2 regions of the Mesorhizobium sp. GW821-FHT07A06 genome follow, and region 1 is predicted to be linked to the other one. Evidence: predicted binding sites of a transcription regulator. Region 1 holds the regulator's gene; the other holds the start of a gene.

Region 1 (11,020 bases):
CAACCACGGTGCTGGTAACGGCGCCAAGCCCGGTCCAGATGTTGGCCAGCAGCGCATTCTGGCGCAGGAACTCGGACCGTTCCCCGCCGCCGGCCCAGCAGGTGATGCGAACGCCATCCATGGGGCGCAGCAACGCCGGGCTTTCGGCCTGGGCTTCGGCTTCGTCGATTGCCAGGGACTCGTTCATGCTGGTGCGCATGAGCGGGCGCAGGTCATGGAGGCCCGAAATCGAAACGACATGGCGTATGCGCTTTGCCACATTGGCGGCCAAAGGCGTTGATATTGTCACCATGCGGCTGGCGAGATGTCCGCCGGCCGAATGCCCGGTCAGCATCAGCGGTCCGTCCACCATTGCCGCCGCCGTGCCGATCGCCACGCCGATCTCACGTACGATGCCGGTGATGCGTATGTCTGGGCATTGCGTGTAGGACGGCATCGCCACGGCGAAACCGCTGCTGACCGAGCCCTTGGCCAGGTGCGACCAGGTGCTCTTGTCGGACTCCATCCAGTAACCGCCATGGATGAACACGACGAGGCCCCTGGGCGAAGCCTCTGGAAGGAAAAGATCGAACCGATTGCGTGGTTGCTCACCATAGGCGATGTCGATGCGTGCCCGGCCTTGCGCCGACATAGCGTCGCGAAAGGCTTGCGCGGGCTCCGTCCACGCGGCCGGCCAGCGGTCACTGCGGGCAATATTCGCGCCGTTGGCGTAGGCGTTGTCCCAATCTTCGACGCGATGTCCAAGCATCCGCACCCTCCCCCAAGCACTTCGGTTTTCGCGCTAGCAATGGCCACCACCATGCCATGCGTCAATGCTTCAGCGCAAAACATTTTAGGCTTGAAACAAATTTCGACTGGTGCGATCCTGCTTCACGAACAGCCGACAATGGGAGGTCTGCTGTGCTGTCCAAACCTGCGGATGTTCACCCCTCCCGGTGGCGTCGCCGAACAGGTGTAGCTGGCTGCACGAAGCCTCTCGCGAATAGACGGGAACTTCAGATCCACCACCTCGGACAGGTGCTTCGCGCACTGGCCAGGCAGCAAATGGGATGGCGGCGACATGCTTGGGCCTTCAGCGCATATCGACACGTTCACGCGCGATCACCTGCCGCCGCCGGATCAGTGGCCGGACTTCCTGCTCGATGGCTTCGACTATCCCGACCGCCTCAACGCCGGCGTCGAATTGACCGACAGGCTGGTCGAGAAGGGCCTCGGCGACCACACCGCGCTGATCGGCAATGGCCGCCGCCGCACCTACAAGGAACTGTCCGACTGGACGAACCGGCTGGCCCATGCGCTGGTCGAGAATTATGGCGTCAAACCGGGCAACCGGGTGCTGATCCGCTCCGCCAACAACCCCGCAATGGTCGCCTGCTGGTTGGCCGCCACCAAGGTCGGCGCCGTCGTCGTCAACACCATGCCGATGCTGCGCTCCGGCGAACTCACCAAGATCGTCGACAAGGCTGAGATCACCACCGCGCTCTGCGACTCCAGGCTGATGGACGAGATGACCGCCTGCGCCAAGGACAGTGCGTTCCTCAAGCAGGTGATCGGCTTCGATGGCACCGCCAATCATGATGCCGAGCTCGATCGCGCCGCCCTCGACAAGCCGGTCACCTTCACTGCCGTCGAAACCGGCCGCGACGACGTCGCCCTGCTCGGCTTCACCTCGGGCACGACGGGCGTGCCGAAGGCAACGATGCATTTCCACCGCGACCTCCTGATCATCGCCGACGCCTATGCGCGCGAAATCCTCCAGGTCACGCCGGACGACATCTTTGTCGGCTCGCCGCCACTCGCCTTCACCTTCGGCCTTGGCGGCCTCGCCATCTTCCCCTTGCGCTTCGGCGCGGCGGCGACACTGCTGGAACAGGCGACGCCGCCCAACATGATCCACATCATCGAGACCTACAAGGCGACCATCTCCTTCACTGCGCCGACCGCCTATCGCGCCATGCTGAAGGCCATGGATGAGGGCGCCGACCTTTCATCGCTGCGCGTCGCCGTTTCGGCCGGCGAGACCCTGCCGGCTCCTGTCTTCGAGGAATGGACGAGGAAGACCGGCAAGCCTATCCTCGACGGCATCGGCGCCACCGAAATGCTGCACATCTTCATCTCCAACCGTTTTGACGACATGAAGCCCGCGTCCACCGGCAAGCCGGTAGCCGGCTACGAAGCGCGCATCGTCGACGACGCGATGCGCGAGGTGCCGCGCGGCGAGCCCGGACGGCTGGCGGTGCGCGGGCCGACCGGCTGCCGCTACATGGCCGATGACAGGCAGAAGGACTATGTGCGCGACGGCTGGAACCTTACCGGCGACACGTTTACCCAGGACGAGAACGGCTTCTTCCACTTCGCCGCGCGCTCCGACGACATGATCGTCAGCGCCGGCTACAACATCGCCGGCCCCGAGGTCGAGGCGGCGTTGCTGTCGCATCCCGATGTCGCCGAATGCGCCGTGATTGGCGCCGAGGATGGCGAGCGCGGCCAGATCGTCGAGGCTCATGTTGTGCTGGTGCAAGGCGTGGCAGCAGATGCATTGACCGTCAAGCGCCTGCAGGACCACGTCAAGGCGACGATCGCACCTTACAAATATCCACGATCGGTCAAGTTCATCGCCGCGCTGCCCAAGACACAGACCGGCAAGATCCAGCGCTTCCGGCTGCGCACGGAGAAAATCCATTGAGCGAGCCATACGATCCGGCGTCCGAAGGCGCGCAGATGTCGTTCAAGGAACGCATGTCCTACAGCGACTATCTGCACCTGGAAAAAGTGCTGGAGGCACAGACGCCGCTGTCGTCGGCGCATGACGAGATGCTGTTCATCATCCAGCACCAGACCTCGGAACTGTGGATGAAACTCGCTCTGCATGAGATCGGCGCCGCGATCCGCTCCATCCGCGCTGATCGGCTTGAGCCGAGCTTCAAGATGCTGTCGCGCGTCGCGCGCATTTTCGAGCAGCTGAACAACGCCTGGGACGTGCTGCGGACCATGACGCCAAGCGAATACACCGAATTCCGCGATGCGCTCGGCCAATCCTCAGGCTTCCAGTCCTGGCAGTATCGCGCCATCGAGTTCATGGCCGGCAACCGCAACCTCGCAATGCTCGGCCCACACAAGCATCGACCGGACCTGAGCGGCAAGTTGGAAGCGATCCTGGCCGAGCCGTCGCTCTACGACGAAGCGCTGCTCCTGTTGGCGCGCAACGGGTTCGACATCGGCGCCGATGCCAAGCGCACGGACTGGCGTGAAACACGGACCGAGAATGAAGAGGTCCTGGTCGCCTGGCAGACCGTCTACCGCGATCCGCAGCGCTACTGGATGTTCTACGAACTGGCTGAAAAGCTGGTCGATTTCGAGGATTATTTCCGCCGCTGGCGTTTCAACCACGTCACCACGGTGGAGCGCATCATCGGCCTGAAGCGCGGCACCGGCGGCACCTCAGGCGCTTCCTACCTCAAGAAGATGCTCGAGGTCGTGCTGTTTCCCGAACTGTGGACGGTCCGCACCCGGCTCTGAGGTCTCAAGTCACCGCCGTCTTGACCGCGAAACGCGCTTCCTGCCAGGCGCCGGTGCGCAGTATGTCCTCCAGCACCTCGACCGCCCGCCACACGTCCCTGTAGCCGACATAAAGCGGCGTGAAGCCGAAACGGATGGTCGACGGCGCGCGAAAATCGCCGATCACGCCGCGCTCGATCAGGGCCCGCATCACCTGGTAGCCATGCGCATGGAGGAACGACACCTGGCTGCCGCGCGCATTGCCGTCGCGTGGGCTTTCCAGTTCGAGCCCATAGGCGCCGCATCTGGCTTCGACGAGCCGGATGAACAGCTCAGTCAAGGCAATGCTCTTCTTGCGCACCGCCGCCATGTCGACCTCGTCCCAGATATCCAGCGCGCCCTTCAGCGCCCGCATCGACAGCACCGGCTGCGTGCCGCACAGGAACCGGCGGATGCCGCTGCCGGCGGCAAAACCCTGCTCGAAGGCGAACGGCCGCGCATGGCCCCACCAGCCGCTGAGCGGCTGATGGACATGGTCATGATGGCGTGTCGCGGCATAGATGAAGGCCGGCGCGCCGGGGCCGCCATTCAGATATTTGTAGGTGCAGCCGATGGCGAAATCGGCATTGGCGGCATCGAGTTCGACCGGCAAGGCTCCCGCGGTGTGGCAGAGATCCCAGACGATCAGCGCGCCGGCCTGGTGGGCCTTGCGCGTCAGGGCCGCCATCTCGCGCAGCTGTCCGGATTTGTAATTGACGTGGTTGACCAGGATCACCGCGACGCGCTCGTCGATCAGCTCTTCAATGGTCGGAGCATCGACGCCCTCGAGCCGCAGCACCGTGCCCGGCCGCGTCGAGGCGACCCCTTCGGCCATGTAGAGATCGGTCGGAAAGCTGTCGCCCTCGGCGACGATCACCGTGCGGTCCGGCCGCATGGCAAGGGCGGCATGCAGCACCTTGTAGATGTTGATCGACGTCGTGTCGCAGACCACCGTCTGGCCGGCCGCAGCGCCGATCAGGCGCCCCAGCTGGTCGCCAAGCGCGACCGGCATATCGAACCAGCCGGCGGTGTTCCAGGCGCGGATGAGGTCCTGCGCCCACTCCTGCGTCGCGGCCTTCTGCAGCTCATTGAACACGCATGGCGCCGCGGCGCCCAGCGAATTGCCGTCGAGATAGATCACGCCTTCCGGCAAAATGAACCGGTCGCGCATGGCACGCAGCGGATCCGCCGCATCCATGGCTTCCACTGCCGCGAGATCGAGCGTTGCACGCATGATTTGTGACGTCCCTGGGGTTATTCACGTCTGATTATTCACGGATCGCTTCGCGCGCCGGTGCCGGGCCCCTGCCGCGCTTGAGGCTGGGCAGGGCAAGCATGGCGAGCACGAACAGGCCCGTGGCAAGCTTCAGGTCGGGAGGCGGCATGCCTGCGGCAAGGCAGAACGACACCAGTTGGTAGTAGATGATCGCGCCGGCGAAGGGCGCCACCAGTTGGCGCCAAACCGTCTGCTTGCCGACGACGGCCTCGCCGATCATCAGCGCGGCAAGGCCGTTGATGAGAATCCCCAGCCCCATATTGACGTCGGCGAAGCCCTGCGACTGCACCATCAGTGCGCCGCTCGAGGCCGAAAATGCACTCGCCAGTCCGACACCGCCAATGGTCGCCGCCCAGACATTGATGCCTTGAGCCTCGGCCATATCGGGATTGGCGCCCACGGCACGCACAGCGGTCCCCTTCTCGGTCCTGAAAAACATATAGAGCGCCATGAAGACGATGAGCGCGAGGAGGCCGGCGACAACGATCTTGCTGGCCGGAAAACCCGGCCGCGCGAACGGCACCCAGTCGAACACGGTGGGCGAGCCGAAGACGGAGAGGTTGGACTTGCCCATGATGCGAAGGTTGATGCTGTAGAGCATCGTCATCATCAGGATGCCCGCAAGAAGTGTGTGGATGCGGAAACGCAGATGGATGAAGGCGGTGCAGCAGCCCGCCGCGAAGCCCGCCGCGAATGCAACCGCGATGGCCGCCAGCGGCGATACGCCGGCAGCCAGCAGCACGCCGCAGACGCAGCCACCCAGCGGAAACGCGCCTTCGCTGGTCAGATCGGGAAAATTCAACATGCGAAACGGGATCATGATCCCGAGCACGACAAAGGCCAGGATCAGGCTTTGCGCCAGCGTGACCGGTATGATCGCGACGAAGCTGGTGAGAACCTCCTGAACAAAACCCATGATGATCAGCTCGCCAACAACATGCGGTCGGTCTTGACCGAAAAATGGCCGATGAGGTCGATGACCGTGACCCTCGCCTTCTCTTCCCCGGTGACTTCAAGCAGGACCCGGCCCGCATCGAGCATGATCACCCGGCTGCCATAGTCGACGGCGTGCTGCATGTTGTGGGTCACCATCAGGGTCGTCAGCTTCAGCGCGTTGACGGCCCGCACCGTCGCCTGCATGACGATCTCGGCCGTGCGCGGGTCGAGCGCGGCCGTATGTTCGTCGAGCAACAGCAAGTCCGGCGATCCGCCCACGGCCATGATCAGCGAGAGCGACTGTCGCTGCCCGCCCGAGAGCAGGTCGACACGGGTATCGAGGCGATTTTCAAGGCCGAGGCCCAATATCGACAGGCGCTCCTTGTAGGATGCAAGCCGCGTAGCGTTCAGCCCTTGCCGCAGCGTGCGTTTTTGGCTGCGCAGGTCGGCCAGCAGCATGTTCTCCGCCACCGTCATGCTGGCGGCTGTGCCGCGCATCGGATCCTGGAAGACGCGTGCCAATCTTGCGGCACGTTTGTACACCGGCATGGCCGTGACGTCGGCGCCATTGATCAGGATCCTGCCGGAATCCAGGACAAGAGCTCCGGAAATGGCATTGAGCATGCTGCTCTTGCCGGCTCCGTTGGAGCCGATGACGATGCCGAACTCGCCCGTGGCCAGCGACAGGCTGAGACCGTCCAGCGCGATCTTCTCATCGGCCTGGCCCTTGTAGAATACTTTGCGCGCGGATCGGATCTCGAGCATCGTTCCTCCCTGACCTCAGGATGACGGCGCCGACGCCGTCATCCTTCAGTGCCGATGTCAGTCGACGATGCAGCCGCAGTCGGCCATCGACGCCGGTATCTCCATGCCGAACGCGGCCATCGCCTTGCGGGAAATCGTTGCCATGTGATCCTTGTAGGCAGGGCGCGACGGCGCGATCGTCTTGGGATCCTTGCCCTTGAGGATTTCGGCGGCGATGTTGCCGGCGTTGACGCCGACCTGGGTGTAATTGACCGCGAAGCTTGCCGGCACCGTGCCGTTGCGGACCGCGCTGTCATCGGAGTTGACGATTGGGATTCCGGCCTGGCGAGCGGCCGCGGAGACAGCGGCGATCGCCGGCTGGATCAGGTTTGAAGCCGGGCCGTAGATCACGTCTGCCTTGCCGGCGAGCGCGGCGATGCGCTGCTGGATGTCATTGACGTTGTCGATGCCGACTTCCACGACCTCGAAACCGGCCGCCGGTGCGGCCGCCTTGATCTTCTCGACCAAGGCAACGTCATTGGCCTCGCCCGGATTGTAAGGGACGCCGAAGCGCTTGGCATTCGGCAGCAGCTTCTTGGTGAAGGCCATGACAGCGGCGACATCCTGCAGATCGCTGGCGCCCGTCATGCCTTCGTCTCCGGCGTCCCACGACGGCACCAGCTTGGCCGCGACCGGATCGGTGACAGCGGCAAAGACGATCGGAATACCGGAACCGGCAAGCGCCTTCTTGGCGATCTGCGAGACCGGGGTGGTGATGGTGTAGATCAGCTTGGGCTGCTCCGCCTGCAGCTTGGCGATCATCTGCGGGACTAGCGATGCATCGAAATTGGTATGGCTCTCCGTGTAGACGACATCCTTGCCCTCGACAAAGCCATTGTCCGTCAGCGCTTTCTTGAACCCGGCTATGGCGGCGTTGAGCTGCGGATGCTCGCCGAAATTGGCGATGCCGATGCGAATCTGGTCGGCGGCGGCACTCCCCGCGCTGACCATCAATGCGCCTGCCAGGGCCAATCCCGACAGCCAAGCGGATTTCGACTTCAACATCATTTCCTCCCAGATTTGATCAGCGCCGCTCATCGGGACGGCAACTGCGGCGATCATGGTCAGTCCGTCGTCACCTGTCAAACATTATATATAATTCTTGCCATGGGCCACCATCATATATAATTTCCACATGCCCGACGATGGACGGATCGCGATGCAGGATCAGAACAACTCCACGAAAACCGAGGCTGCCTATCAGTTGCTGCGGCGCGATATCCTGACCACACGCCTCATGCCGGGCGCGCCGCTCAAGCTGAGCGCGCTGCGCGGTCAATACGGCGTCGGCTGGACACCGCTGCGTGAAGCCTTGTCTCGGCTTGAGGCTGAGCGCCTGGTTACGGCCATCAGCAATCGCGGCTTTGCCGTGGCTCCGGTGTCGCGGGCCGAACTCGAGGACCTGGCTCGCGCAAGGATGGTTGTGGAGATGCCGCTGTTCCTGGAATCGATCGGGAAAGGCGGCAGGGAATGGGAGGACGCGGTTGTCACCGCTCACTACCGCCTCTCCCGCTGCAAGACCGCGGTCGACGACCCCTCTGATGACGCGGTCGACCAATGGGACGAGAGCCACGAGGCCTTTCACGCGGCATTGCTGAGTGCCGCGACGTCCAACTGGCTGTTGCGCTTCCGCTCGACAATCGCCGATCAGTTGCGGCGGCATCATCGTTTTCTCGGACTGGCGCCGACATTGCGGGCGGCGGCCGGCCTCAAGCATGGCTATGGCGAGGCAATGGACGCCCTGCGCGAGGCGATCGCGATCGAGCATCACACCGCGATCATGGAAGCGGCCCTCGATCGCGATGTCGAGCGGGCGAAAGCGCTGATGACGGCGCATATCGGCTACACGCTGCATGTCTACGTTCACAGCGAGGACAGCGGCGCGAACAATTATACCGCACGCGCCGGCAGCCTGAAGGCAATTTCGGGATGACTTCATCGTTCTTTCTCTTGAGGCATGATCGTTGGCGTTTTGATTTCGTTTCGTTCCGCCAGGAAGGGATCGACCAACGACGCAAATCCAGCCTCTGGACGCCCTTGAGAAACCGATGCCAAGGTCCATCAAGAGGTAGGCCACAGGCGATTAACCAAAATGATTTCAATGCTCGCGTTGGCGGCGAAGGCGGTCGATCGCTGCGCACTGCCGGCGGCGGATAATTTCAGATGTCTTAACAAGTTCACTAAACTTTAAACAGTTGCGGAACACAACTGGAACAGATAGTGTTTGTTCTGGGTTTGTTTTTCGATTCCGATTCACACCCTTCGTTCAATGCCTGGGGGGCGCCATGCTGACGCGCAAGCAACATGAACTTCTGATGTTCATTCATGAACGGCTGAAGGAAAGCGGTATCCCACCCTCCTTTGACGAGATGAAGGAAGCGCTCGATCTCGCCTCCAAGTCAGGGATCCATCGCCTGATCACGGCGCTCGAGGAACGCGGCTTCATCCGCCGGCTGCCCAACCGGGCGCGGGCATTGGAAGTGCTGCGGCTGCCGGATTCGATCGCGCCAGGCCTCAACGCGGCAAAGAAATTCTCGCCTAGCGTCATTCAAGGCAGTCTTGGTCAGGGCGGCGTTGGCCGCCAGATCAAGCCGGCGCCGTCACGCTTGCCCTTTGCCGGGAATGACGACGACGCGGTCGCCGCCGTGTCGATCCCGGTGATGGGCCGTATCGCCGCCGGTGTGCCGATCGATGCCATCCAGCATCAGACGCATTCGATCTCAGTGCCGCCGGACATGATCATGGGTGGCGAACACTATGCGCTGGAGGTCAAGGGCGATTCGATGATCGAGGCCGGCATCTTCGATGGCGACACGGTCATTATCCGCAACGCCGATACGGCGAGCCCGGGCGAGATCGTCGTGGCGCTGGTCGACGAGGAGGAAGCGACCTTGAAGCGATTCCGCCGCAAGGGCGCTTCGATTGCCCTTGAAGCCGCCAACCCGGCCTACGAGACGCGCATTTTCGGGCCGGACAGGGTCAAGGTGCAAGGCAAGCTGGTCGGGCTGATCAGGCGCTACTGAGCAGGAGCGGCCGGCGTTTCGGGTTTTTGATAGGGCGGCAGTCCCCTCGCCTCACGCGAAAACTTTCGTTGTGCGTGCCAAGGCCGATACGGTCCGTCCACGGCGAAGCTGATGATTGGCGGACTGGTCGCCGATTGGCGGTCGAAGAAGACGGCGGCACTGCCCTTGCGTGCAAGTTGCCGTTTGGTGACGACGAGAACCAGCGGGTTGTGGCAGGCATCGTAGCCCGTCGCGTCATTGACAACGATCAGGTCGGCGAAGCCGCAGGCCTTCCAGGTAGCCTTGCGGTCTTCGACATGCGCGATGATCGCGCCAGACGGATGCCGGGCGAGACAGATGCCCTCCGTGCAATAAAACGGCGCCCCTGGCGGCAGATTGACGGCATCGGCAATATCGAATTGTCCCTCTGCCTTGTTGAACATCTCCGGTGCGACAATTGTTTCGGAGACCAGCGCGCGTTTCCAATTGTCGACGGTGAATTCGTTCGGGCGAGCCCGGCTGACCGCGAGTTCGCCACCGCCGATCGGCACCGCGACCAGGCGCGCGTCTTCCGAGATCAGCACATCCGGCGTGCGCGTATCCGACACCGTCAACAGGCCGGCGAGCGCGAATGGCACTGCCGCGAGCCGCAGCCATGTCGTCGCCATCGTTGCGATGACCAGTGCGATCGTCACCAGCAGCACCGAGTGCTGTGAAATCAGCCCGATCGCATCGACGGGGGAGCGTTCCGATATCCACGCCGATATGGCGATCATGGCCGTCAGCCCCTTGCCCATCACGTAGAGAAAGGGACCATCGGCACCAAAGGGCATCGCAAGAGAACTGAGAACAGCGAAAGGCATGACAATCAGAGAAACGATCGGCATGACGGCGAGATTGGCGAACAGGCTGAGCGGTGACACACGCTGGAAATGCCAGATGGCAAACAGCGCCGTGGCGCAGCCGGCAGTGATGGAGGTCATCGCCAACCCGCCCGTCGCCAGCAGGAATTTTCGCGTGAGAAAGCCCGGCAGGGACCGCTTTGGCGGCGGCGGTCTTGCCTTTCCCGCACGGTGATCCGCCCAGCCGGCATAGGCGCCGACCAGCGCGGCGGTCGCGGCGAAAGACATCTGGAAACTTGGACCGACCACCTCGTGCGGCGACACCACGATGACGGCGATTGCCGAGATGGCGAGGTTGCGCATGGTCAGCGCGGCGCGATCGAACAATACGGCAATCAACATTACCGCCAGCATGATGAAGCTGCGCTCGGCGGCAACGACCACGCCTGAGATGATGAGGTAGGCGGCGATCGACAACAGTGCCACGGCGGCCGCGTATTTCTTCACCGACCGACGCGCGGAAAAATCCGGGAACAGCGCGAAGGCACCGCGCAACAGCCCCATGATGGTGCCGGCGACCAGCGCCATATGCAGTCCGGAAATGGAGATGATGTGATAGATGC
Region 2 (11,020 bases), on a different contig from region 1:
CGAGCAGTTTCGACATGTCCGCCGCGATCCAGCGAACCGCCGGCCGGCGCCGCCCGGCATCCCCGACTTCGCGACCGAGACCGGTCACCTGATGACCGTCGCGAAGCAAACGGCCAATGACGGCGTCCCCGATCAAACCATAGCCGCCGAGGACGAGTATTTTCATGTCGCGGCTTTCAGGCGGCTTCGAGTGCCGCCCTGACCGCCGCAATCGCATCATTGGCCTTCGAGGCGTCAGGGCCACCGGCCTGGGCCATGTCGGGCCGGCCGCCACCGCCCTGCCCGCCCAAGGCGGCGGAGGCGACGCGCACCAGGTCGACAGCGCTGAAGCGGCCGACGAGATCGTCGGTGACGGCAACTACGACGCTTGCCTTGTTATCCTCACCGGCACCCACGAAGACGACGACGCCGGAGCCGAGCGAGGTCTTGCCGGCATCGGCCAGCGGCTTCAGGTCCTTCGGCGAGACGCCGGAGACGGCCTTGCCGAGGAAGCCGATGCCCGCGACCGTCTCGTTCTCCGAGGGCGCGCCGGCCGCGGCACCGCCGCCCAGCGCCAGTTTCTTGCGCGCTTCGGTGAGGTCCTTCTCGAGCTTCTTGCGCTCCTCAAGCAAAGCCTCGACGCGCGCCGGCACGTCGGCGGGCGAGATCTTCAGCGTCGCTGCCGTCGCCTTCAGACGCCGATCCTGCTCGTCGAGATGTTTTCTGGCCGCCTCGCCGGTCAATGCCTCGATACGGCGCACGCCGGCGGCAACCGCGCTGTCGGAAACGACGCGCACCAGACCGATGTCGCCGGTCGCCCTGACATGGGTGCCGCCGCAGAGCTCGACCGAATAGGGCCGGTTGGCCTTGGCGCCGTGCAGCCCGGTGCCCATCGACACGACGCGCACTTCATCGCCATACTTCTCGCCGAACAGCGCCATGGCGCCCTCGGCAATGGCGTCGTCGACCGACATCAGGCGCGTGGTCACCGGGCCGTTCTGCACGACGATTTCATTGGCCATGCGCTCGACCTCTTCGAGCTCTTCGGCCGAAATCGGCTTGTTGTGCGAGATATCGAAGCGCAGGCGCTCCGGCGCGACCAGCGAGCCCTTCTGCGCGACATGGGTGCCCAGCACCTCGCGCAGCGCCTCATGGATCAGGTGGGTGGCGGAGTGGTTGGCGCGCAGCCTGGAGCGCCTGTTATGGTCGACCTTGAGCTCAACGGCAGCGCCCGTCTTGACCGTGCCGCTCGCCACCTTGCCCAGATGCACGAACAGCCCATCCGCCTTCTTCTGCGTGTCGGAGATCTCGATCGAGAAGCCTTCGCCCGAAATGACGCCAGTATCGCCCATCTGGCCGCCGGACTCGCCATAGAATGGCGTCTGGTTGACGACCACCGCAACCGCGTCACCCTTGCCGGCGCTGTCGACGGTCTTGCCGTCCCGGACCAGCGCCTGGATGAGGCCTTCCGCGGCTTCAGTCTCGTAGCCGAGGAATTCGGTGGCACCGGTCTTTTCGCGCACCGAAAACCACACCGTCTCGGTGGCAGCCTCGCCAGATCCCGCCCAGTGTTTGCGCGCCTCGGCCTTCTGCTGCTCCATCGCATTGGTGAAGCCGGCAAGATCAACCGAGATGTTGCGCTGGCGTAGCGCGTCCTGCGTCAAGTCGAGCGGGAAGCCGTAGGTGTCGTAGAGCTTGAAAGCCGTTTCGCCATCCAGCATGTCGCCGGCATGCAGCGTGTCCGTCGCCTCGGAGAGCAGGCCGAGGCCGCGCACCAGCGTCTTGCGGAAGCGCGTCTCCTCGAGCTTCAACGTTTCCGTGATCAGCTGTTCGCCGCGCAGCAATTCGGGATAGGCTTGGCCCATCTCGCGCACCAGGGCCGGCACCAGCTTCCACATCAGCGGCTCGCTCGCGCCGAGCAGCTGCGCGTGGCGCATGGCGCGGCGCATGATGCGGCGCAGCACATAGCCGCGGCCTTCGTTCGACGGCAGCACGCCGTCGGCGACCAGGAAGGAGGACGAGCGCAAATGATCGGCAATGACACGATAGGACGCCACCGTTTCGGCATCCGGCGCGCGCCCAAGCGCGGAAGACGCCGCATCGATGAGGTGACGGAACAGGTCGGTTTCGAAAACGCTTTCCACGCCCTGCAGGATGGACGCCATGCGCTCCAAACCCATGCCGGTGTCGATCGAAGGACGCGGCAGGTCGATGCGCTCGTCCTTCGTCACCTGTTCATATTGCATGAACACCAGGTTCCAGAATTCAAGGAACCGGTCGCCGTCTTCCTCGGGACTGCCGGGAGGGCCACCCCAGATGTGCTCGCCACGATCGATGAAGATTTCCGAGCACGGCCCGCAAGGACCGGTGTCGCCCATCGCCCAGAAATTGTCCGAGGTCGGGATGCGGATAATGCGATCGTCCGAGAAACCGGCGATCTTCTTCCAGAAGCCCGCCGCCTCATCGTCGGTGTGGTAGACGGTGACCAGCAGCTTGTCCTTCTTCAGCCCGAATTCCCTGGTGATCAGGTTCCAGGCAAGCTCGATGGCGCGCTCCTTGAAATAATCGCCGAAGGAGAAATTGCCGAGCATCTCGAAGAAGGTCAGGTGACGCGCGGTGTAGCCGACATTGTCGAGGTCGTTGTGCTTGCCGCCGGCGCGAACGCTCTTCTGGGCAGTGGTGGCGCGCGAATAGGTCCGCTTCTCCAAACCGGTGAAGACGTTCTTGAACTGCACCATGCCGGCATTGGTGAACATCAATGTCGGATCGTTGCGCGGCACGAGCGGGCTCGAAGCCACGACCTCGTGGCCCTCCTTGCGGAAATAGTCGAGAAATGTCGACCGGATCTCGTTCACGCCACTCATGACTGCTGCCTTTTCGCGAAAACCGCCGGCGCGGCCGGCGGAAACTGGTCTCTGCTTTTTAGAAGATTGACTTGGCCTTTTAGCGGGCACACCGCACCCTGTCCAGAAACACGGAATTGGGCCAATCCAATGCACGTCGCCCAAAACGACCTCGGTTTTGGCATAGCGACATGCATGAGGATAAAGACCTGAAGCGTGTCGCGTGAATCCGCTCAGACGCGAAGCGCTTCAGGAGCTTGTCAGGCCGGCTCCGCACTGTCCAAAAACAAAAACCGCCGGCTCGAAGGCCGGCGGTTTTGAACGCGGTACGAAAGAACTCGATTACTTAAGCATCAGGTCATAGGCCGGCTTTATGGCCGAACTCTGGCAGTGTCCTACATCGCGCCGGCTTCGTCCTCAAAACCGTCGTCGCCGTTGCCCTCGGAGCCGCCATTCTCGAGGAATTTCTCGGCGATCAGCCCGGCATTCTGTCTCAGCGCCAGTTCGATCTCGCGCGCGGTATCGGGATTGTCGCGCAGGAACAGTTTTGCGTTTTCGCGGCCCTGGCCGAGACGCTGCGAATTGTAGGAGAACCAGGCGCCCGACTTCTCGACCACGCCGGCCTTGACGCCGAGATCGACCAGTTCGCCGGTCTTGGACACGCCCTCGCCATACATGATGTCAAATTCGACCACCTTGAAGGGCGGCGCCAGCTTGTTCTTGACGACCTTGACGCGGGTCTGGTTGCCGACGACCTCGTCGCGATCCTTGACCGAGCCGATGCGGCGGATGTCGAGGCGCACCGATGCATAGAATTTCAGCGCGTTGCCGCCGGTCGTGGTTTCGGGCGAACCGAACATGACGCCGATCTTCATGCGGATCTGGTTGATGAAGATGACCATGGTGTTGGAGCGCGAGATCGAGGCGGTCAGCTTGCGCAGCGCCTGGCTCATCAGGCGGGCCTGCAGGCCGGGCAGCGAATCGCCCATCTCGCCCTCGATTTCCGCGCGCGGCGTCAGCGCCGCGACCGAATCGACCACCAGCACATCGATGGCGCCGGAACGCACCAGCGTGTCGCAAATCTCCAGCGCCTGTTCGCCCGTGTCGGGCTGCGAGATCAGCAGGTTTTCAAGATCGACACCGAGCTTGCGGGCATAGACCGGATCGAGCGCATGCTCGGCATCGACGAAGGCGCAGATGCCGCCCTTCTTCTGGGCTTCGGCCACCGTATGCAGCGCCAGCGTCGTCTTGCCCGAGCTTTCCGGCCCGTAGATCTCGATAATGCGGCCGCGCGGCAGGCCACCAACCCCGAGGGCGATGTCGAGGCCGAGCGAACCGGTCGGCACCGTTTCGATCTCGACGACCTGCTCGTTGGCGCCGAGCCGCATGATCGAGCCCTTGCCGAAAGCCCGCTCGATTTGCGACAGCGCCGCATCCAGAGCCTTTGATTTGTCCACTGCCTTATCCTCTACAAGCCGCAAAGAATTCTGAGCCATGATACATCACCCCTTGGTCGTCAATGAAGGCCGGACAATCCGCAATCCCTGGCATTTTGTACCTTTTTTGTTCTCATTTGGCAAGAGGCAACAACCGTTTGAAAAATAAACGATATCCTGATTTGTTCTTTTTTCGTACCAGAAACGCGAGCAGCAACCCGCCTCCCATTGGGCCAGCCGGCGCCGTTGTCCCGGCCTGCCGAATCGCTGCCTTGCATGCGAAGCTCTGTCGCGCAGCCTAGCGCTTGTGCGGCTGCAACAACAAAGGTCATATCGCCGCCATGGTGAAATCCGCAAAGATACTGGCCGTGGGAGGGGCCCACATCGACCGGCGCGGCCAGGTGTCCGGCCTCTACGTGCCGGCCGCGTCCAACCCCGGCACGATGCGCGAGGATGTCGGCGGCGGCGTCTTCAACGCGCTGCGCAACACAGTGTTGCGCGGCGTCTCCGCTTCGCTGCTTTCGATGCGCGGCGGCGATGCGGCGGGCGACACCGTTTCACGCGCCATAGCGAAGGCAGGGATTGCAGATCTGTCAGCGGTGTTCCTTGACCGCACGACACCAAGCTATACCGCGTTGATCGATCGCGAAGGCGAGTTGATCGTCGGCTTTGCCGACATGGCGCTGTACGACCTGGCGTTTCCCAAGCAGATCCGCCGATCCAAGGTGCGGGAGGCGATCGCGGCCGCCGACGCCATCCTGTGTGACGCCAATCTGCCGTCGGCGGCACTGGAGCGACTGGTTTCGCTTGCCGCCGGCAAGCCCGTATTCGCCATTGCCATTTCGCCGGCCAAGATCGTGCGCCTGAAGCCGGTGCTCGGCAATCTGGCCGTCGTCTTCATGAACCAGCGCGAGGCCCTCGCGCTGGCAGGCCTGGACGGCGCGGCTTCCCAGCGCGGCATCGTTGACGGGTTGAAGCGCGCCGGCCTCGCCAGCGCGGTGGTAACGGCGGGCGGCGGCCCGGTGCTGGGTTTCGATCGCGACGGCATGTTTGCCATCATGCCGCCCGCCCCGAGGAAAGTTGTGGACGTCACCGGCGCGGGAGATGCGCTGGCGGGGGCAACGGTCGCCGCCTTGCTGCGCGGCATACCCTTGCGGGCGGCGTTGCGGGAAGGCGTCGCCGCGGCAACCCTGGCCATCGAGAGCGCCGACGCCGTTCCCGATTTCACCGCAGCCGCCTTCATGGAAGCGCTGGCCCTTGTGCCCGATGTGCAGGAAGTGGCATGAGACCGGCAAATTCATAGTACCGGAGTGCCGCCGCGCGTCTTGATGGATGCAACGCACACCGGTTGGAGATTAGAGATGACGCCAGAGACCGCACGCCCCTTCATCGATATCCACGCGCCGGTGGCGCAAGCCCTGGCCGCCGGACGCCCGGTGGTGGCGCTGGAAAGCACCATCATCACCCATGGCATGCCCTACCCCGACAATGGCGCCATGGCGGCGAACGTCGAGAAGATCATCAGCGACGGTGGTGCCGTGCCGGCGACGATCGCCGTGGTCGGCGGGCGCATCAAGATCGGCCTTTCCGACGGCGAACGCGAATCGCTCGCCATGACCGGCGACGCCATGAAGCTGTCGCGCGCCGACCTCGGCTTCGCCGTCGCGCAAGGACGTACCGGCGGCACCACGGTCGCCGCGACGATGATCGCCGCCCATATGGTCGGGATAAAAGTGTTCGCCACCGGCGGCATTGGCGGCGTGCACAAGGGGGCGGAAACGAGTTTCGATATTTCGGCCGATCTCGATGAGTTGGCGCGCACACCGGTCATCGTCGTCTCGGCCGGCGCCAAGGCCATTCTCGATATCGAAAAAACGCTGGAAGTGCTGGAGACGCGCGGCGTGCCTGTTGTCGGCCATGGCTGCGAGACCATGCCCGCCTTCTGGTCGCGGCAGTCGCCGTTCCGCGCGCCTCTCACCTTGTACAAGCCGGAAGACATCGCGCATTTCCACCAGACCCGGGCTGCGCTTGGGCTCGGCGGCGGCATGCTGATCGCCAACCCGGTGCCGCAGGACCACGAAATCCCGGCCGAAGAAATGGCGGGCTATATCGAAGCGGCGCAAAAGGCCGCCGAGGCTCTGCACGTGACCGGCAAGGCGGTGACGCCGTTCCTGCTGTCGAAGATACTCGAACTCACCGGCGGCCGCAGCCTGAAGACCAACGTCGCGCTGGTCGAAAACAATGCGAGGCTGGCGGCCGAGATAGCAAAGGCGCTGTAGGTTCGGCGGCTACTTGCCTGCGCGCCTTCCAGCCTCATGGGCGCGGCGTGCCCACACCGTCATCTCGTCCGGATCGTCAAAGGCACTGTCGGGAATGCTCCAATAGGGCATGGCGACCAGCTTGCCGTGGCGCGAGCCGGTATAGGTCCATTGCTTGCAGCCCTCGGCTTCGAAGTCGGGGACGCTTTGCTCGTCGGCCTTCATCAGCAATTCGCCGCGCAGCACGATGGCGACGATGACGCCGTCGAAATAGATGCCCTTGCCGCCGAACAGCCTGCGGATGCTGACCGGGCCAAGGCCGGCGAACAGTTCGGCGATGCGTTCATTGTCCATGCCGCGATCATGTCACCGGCATTTGACATTGTCACCGCGCAACCAAGATCATGCTGACAGGTTGAGATCATTCAGTCGGAGTTTTTGTCATGCCGCTTCTGCTCAAGGGATCCTGCCGCTGCAACGCCGTGCGTTTCGAGGTGGAGAGCCACACGCCCGTCCCGTTCATGCTGTGCTACTGTTCGATCTGCCGCAAGCAGCAGGGCGGCGGCGGTTTCGCCATCAATCTCGGTGCCGACTACGAAACGCTGAACATCAGGGGCAAGAGGAGCCTTGGCGTCTACCGTGCCGAGATCGAGGACGACGAGCGTCCGCATTGCGAGGTCTCGACCGGCGAACGCAATTTCTGCCGCAAATGCGGGGCGGCGCTCTGGCTCTACGATCCGACCTGGCCGGAACTGGTGCATCCCTTCGCCTCGGCGATCGACAGCGACCTGCCGAAACCGCCTGAAAAGGTGCATCTTATGCTGAAATACAAGGCAAACTGGGTCGAACCCGTGATCGGCAAGCGCGACAAGGTGTTCGATATCTACCCGGAAGAGTCGATCGCCGACTGGCACAAGCGGACGGGTATGTGGGTGGAGTAGTTTCCTTCGCCCCGCAAGCAGGGCGAAGGAAAGATCAGGCCGAGGCGCGTGCCTCTGCCAGCGCTTTGAGGTCAGCCGGCTTCAGTTCGACGGACTCGCCGCAGCCGCAGGCCGAACTCTGGTTCGGGTTGTGGAAGGTGAAGCCGGTGCGCAGCGTCGTCTGCTCGAAATCCATCTCGGTGCCGAACAGGAAGAGCGCCGCCTCCGGCGCGACATAGACATGGGCGCCGTCGCGCTCGATATGGTCGTCCTTGGTGTTGGGTTCAGTCACCAGGTCTACCGTGTATTCCATGCCGGCGCAGCCGCCCTTCTTGATGCCGAGGCGGATGCCATGCGCGTTGTCACGGGTAGCCACGATCTCGCGCACCCGGTCGGCGGCCTTTTCGGTCATCGTGATGACGGCAAAGCGTCCCATTCTCTTTCCTTCTCCATTCCATGCAGGTTCAAGGCCTGCCGAATGATTCCTCACCTAAAATGGTGAACTTTTACCACCGGCGCAAGTGTACCGGGCTCGACCTGCTAAAGCGTGACGCGCTTTAGGTTTTTGGTTTATGCATGTCGTTGTCCCAAAACCGAGGTCACTTTTGGGCGACATGCTTTAGTACCAGCCCACCGCCACCTGTGCCTCTTCCGACATGCGGTCGGGCGACCAGGGCGGGTCGAAGGTCATGTTGACCTCGACGCCGGACACGCCTTCGACGGCGCCGACGGCATTTTCCACCCAGCCCGGCATTTCGCCGGCCACCGGGCAGCCCGGCGCGGTCAGCGTCATGTCGATCTTGACCGAGCGGTCGTCCTCGATGTCGATCTTGTAGACGAGGCCAAGCTCGTAGATGTCGGCCGGGATTTCCGGGTCGTAGACCGTCTTCAGCGCCGAGACGATATCGTCTGTCAGCCGCGCAAGTTCGTCGGCGGGAATGGCGGAGGCCGATACGATGCCATCTGCAGCCGTTCCCGGCGCGGTCTCAGCGGTTGTGCTCACATCGTCCATGGTCGTCATCACCCAAAGAACTTTCGCGCTTTTTCGAGCGCCTCGGCCAAAGCGTCGACTTCGGCCCTGGTATTATACATGCCGAACGATGCCCTGCATGTGGAGGTTACGCCAAAGCGTTTCAACAGCGGCTGGGCACAATGGGTGCCCGCGCGCACGGCAACGCCCTGCCTGTCTATCACCATCGACACGTCATGGGCATGAATGCCTTGCAGTTCGAAGGAGATGATCGCGCCTTTACCCGGCGCGTCGCCGAAGATACGCAGCGAGTTGATGGCGCGCAGCCGCTCATGCGCATAGGTCTTGAGGTCTTCCTCATGCGCCGCGATGCGCTCGCGGCCGATCTTTTCCATGTAGTCAAGCGCGGCACCGAGCCCGATCGCCTGGACGATCGGCGGCGTGCCGGCCTCGAAGCGATGCGGCGGCTCGTTGTAGGTGACGATGTCTTCCGTCACCTCCTCGATCATCTCGCCGCCACCCATGAAGGGCCGCATACCCTGGAGAATGTCCTTCTTGCCGTAGAGCACGCCGATGCCCGAGGGGCCATAGACCTTGTGGCCGGTGAAGACGAAGAAGTCGCAGTCGAGATCCTGCACGTCGATCGGCATGTGCACGGCGCTCTGGCTGCCGTCGACGAGTACGGGAATGCCGCGCGCATGCGCGATGCGCACGATCTCCTTGATCGGCGTCACCGTGCCCAGCGCATTCGACATCTGGGTGATGGCGACAAGCTTGGTGCGGTCTGTCAGCCGCTTCTCGAATTCCTCGATATGGAAGACGCCGAGATCGTCGACCGGCACCCAAACCAGCTTGGCGCCCTGCCGCTCGCGGATGAAATGCCAGGGAACGATGTTGGAGTGGTGCTCCATGATCGACAGCACGATCTCGTCGCCCTCGCCGATATTGGGCATGCCATAGCCATAGGCGACCGTGTTGATCGCCGAGGTCGTGTTGGAGGTGAAAACGATGTTGTCGGTGCTCGGTGCGTTGAGGAAGCGGCGCACCGTCTCACGCGCTTTTTCATAAGCGTCGGTCGCGGCATTCGACAGGAAATGCAGGCCGCGATGGACGTTGGCGTATTCCTGGGAATAGGCGTGCTGGATCGTATCCAGCACCACCTGCGGCTTCTGCGCCGAGGCGCCATTGTCGAGATAGACCAGCTTCTTGCCGTACACCTCCCGCGACAGGATCGGAAAGTCGCGACGGATCGCCTCGACGTCGTAGAAATCTCCGATCTTGCCTGGAGCGTTCATTATTTCACCCGTGTGTCAAAAACCAGTCGTCCAGCCGTGCTTCCAGCGCCTCGACGATCGACTCGTCATCCAGTTCCTCGATCACCTCGGCGACGAACGCCTTGACCAGCAGGCCACGGGCCGACTTCTCGTCGACGCCGCGCGCCATCAGGTAGAACAGATGGTCGTGGTCGATTTCGGTGACGGTCGCGCCATGGCCGCAGACGACGTCGTCGGCGAAGATTTCCAGCTCCGGCTTGGTCGAGAACTCGCCGTCGTCCGACAGGAGCAATGTGTTGCAGGCCATCTTGGCGTTGGTCTTCTGCGCGTATTGGTGGACGTTGATGCGGCCCTGGAAAACGCCGCGCGCCTTGCCGGTCACCACATTGCGGATGATCTCGGTGGAGGTCGTGTGCGGCACCGCGTGGTCGAGCACCATCGTCACGTCGCTATGGGTGTCGCCAGCGAGCAGGTTGATGCCGCGCAGCTTGAAGTCGGCGCCTTCGCCCGTCGTCCTGACCATGACCTCCTGGCGCACAAGCTTGCCGCCGGCGTTCATCACGAACAGGGTCAGTTTCGCATTCTTGCCGATATGGGCCTTGAACTGCGCCAGATGGGTCGCCGTCTCCGGCTGTTCCTGGACGATCAGCCACGTCACCTCGGCACCCTCACCCAGCACAAGCTGGCTGACCGAACTGACCAGGGCAGCCCCGTCACCCGCCTGACGCTCGACGATGACCGCCTTGGCCCCAGCGCCGACGCGCACCGGCAGACGCACATGGGTCTGGCCGCCGGCCTGTATATTCTGCAATTCGATCGGCTTCTCGAGTTCCGTACCATCGGCGATGTCGACAAAGTAGCCATCGGCGACGAAGGCGGTGTTCAGCGCGCCGATCGCATCATCGGCGCCGTAGCGATCGAGCCCGGGCGCGATGCTGCCGTCGATCAGCTTGTCCGACAGGCGTTGGATGGTGACACCCTCGATATCAGGCACCTTCGCGTCGGACTTGCCGTTCAGGACCGGCAGAACGGCGGAGCCTTCGACGATCGGGGCGACGGCCTTGGCCATGGCGGCCGGATCGAAGTCCGGCACCGCATTCAACAGCCGGCGCAGGTCGGTGTAGTGCCAGGATTCGACGCGCCGCGTCGGCAGGCCGTGCTTGATCGCCTCGATCGCGTCGTCGCGCTTCAGCATTACCGCGCCGTCGCCCGGCAGCAGCGACAGCCGGTCGCCGAACGCGTCGATCAACGCCGTCTCGGCCGGTGTCCGCTGCGGCTGTGTGTGCATGTTCATCAGTTTGACCTTGCCTTCTGGCATCTCACGCGGCTTCGCCGATCAC

Evidence for each region. Region 1 encodes LexA, which represses DNA repair genes until DNA is damaged. Its sites were predicted from a motif close to TGTTCNNNNTGTGTTCNG; they were not measured.
Region 2: recA (recombinase RecA) is a predicted target of LexA. The motif match lies at 4,376-4,393, and genes of this name have one in related genera.

The regions. Positions count from the first base shown of each region.
Region 1 covers NZ_JBWKRC010000007.1:158,952-169,971, forward strand. Annotated here, with positions in the region: gene AC07SZ_RS22650 (hormone-sensitive lipase) at 1-748, opposite strand, end outside; gene AC07SZ_RS22655 (hypothetical protein) at 788-958, shown strand; gene AC07SZ_RS22660 (AMP-binding protein) at 1,061-2,686, shown strand; gene kynA (tryptophan 2,3-dioxygenase) at 2,683-3,519, shown strand; gene kynU (kynureninase) at 3,524-4,771, opposite strand; gene AC07SZ_RS22675 (ABC transporter permease) at 4,806-5,729, opposite strand; gene AC07SZ_RS22680 (ABC transporter ATP-binding protein) at 5,735-6,514, opposite strand; gene AC07SZ_RS22685 (ABC transporter substrate-binding protein) at 6,572-7,558, opposite strand; gene AC07SZ_RS22690 (GntR family transcriptional regulator) at 7,713-8,486, shown strand; gene lexA (transcriptional repressor LexA) at 8,839-9,576, shown strand; gene AC07SZ_RS22700 (ComEC/Rec2 family competence protein) at 9,570-11,020, opposite strand, start outside.
Region 2 covers NZ_JBWKRC010000001.1:847,186-858,205, reverse strand. Annotated here, with positions in the region: gene AC07SZ_RS04325 (SDR family oxidoreductase) at 1-166, opposite strand, end outside; gene alaS (alanine--tRNA ligase) at 177-2,843, opposite strand; gene recA (recombinase RecA) at 3,218-4,318, opposite strand; gene AC07SZ_RS04310 (carbohydrate kinase family protein) at 4,600-5,544, shown strand; gene AC07SZ_RS04305 (pseudouridine-5'-phosphate glycosidase) at 5,620-6,537, shown strand; gene AC07SZ_RS04300 (TfoX/Sxy family protein) at 6,547-6,870, opposite strand; gene AC07SZ_RS04295 (GFA family protein) at 6,960-7,457, shown strand; gene sufA (Fe-S cluster assembly scaffold SufA) at 7,492-7,872, opposite strand; gene AC07SZ_RS04285 (SUF system Fe-S cluster assembly protein) at 8,056-8,448, opposite strand; gene AC07SZ_RS04280 (cysteine desulfurase) at 8,457-9,701, opposite strand; gene sufD (Fe-S cluster assembly protein SufD) at 9,706-10,974, opposite strand; gene sufC (Fe-S cluster assembly ATPase SufC) at 11,000-11,020, opposite strand, start outside.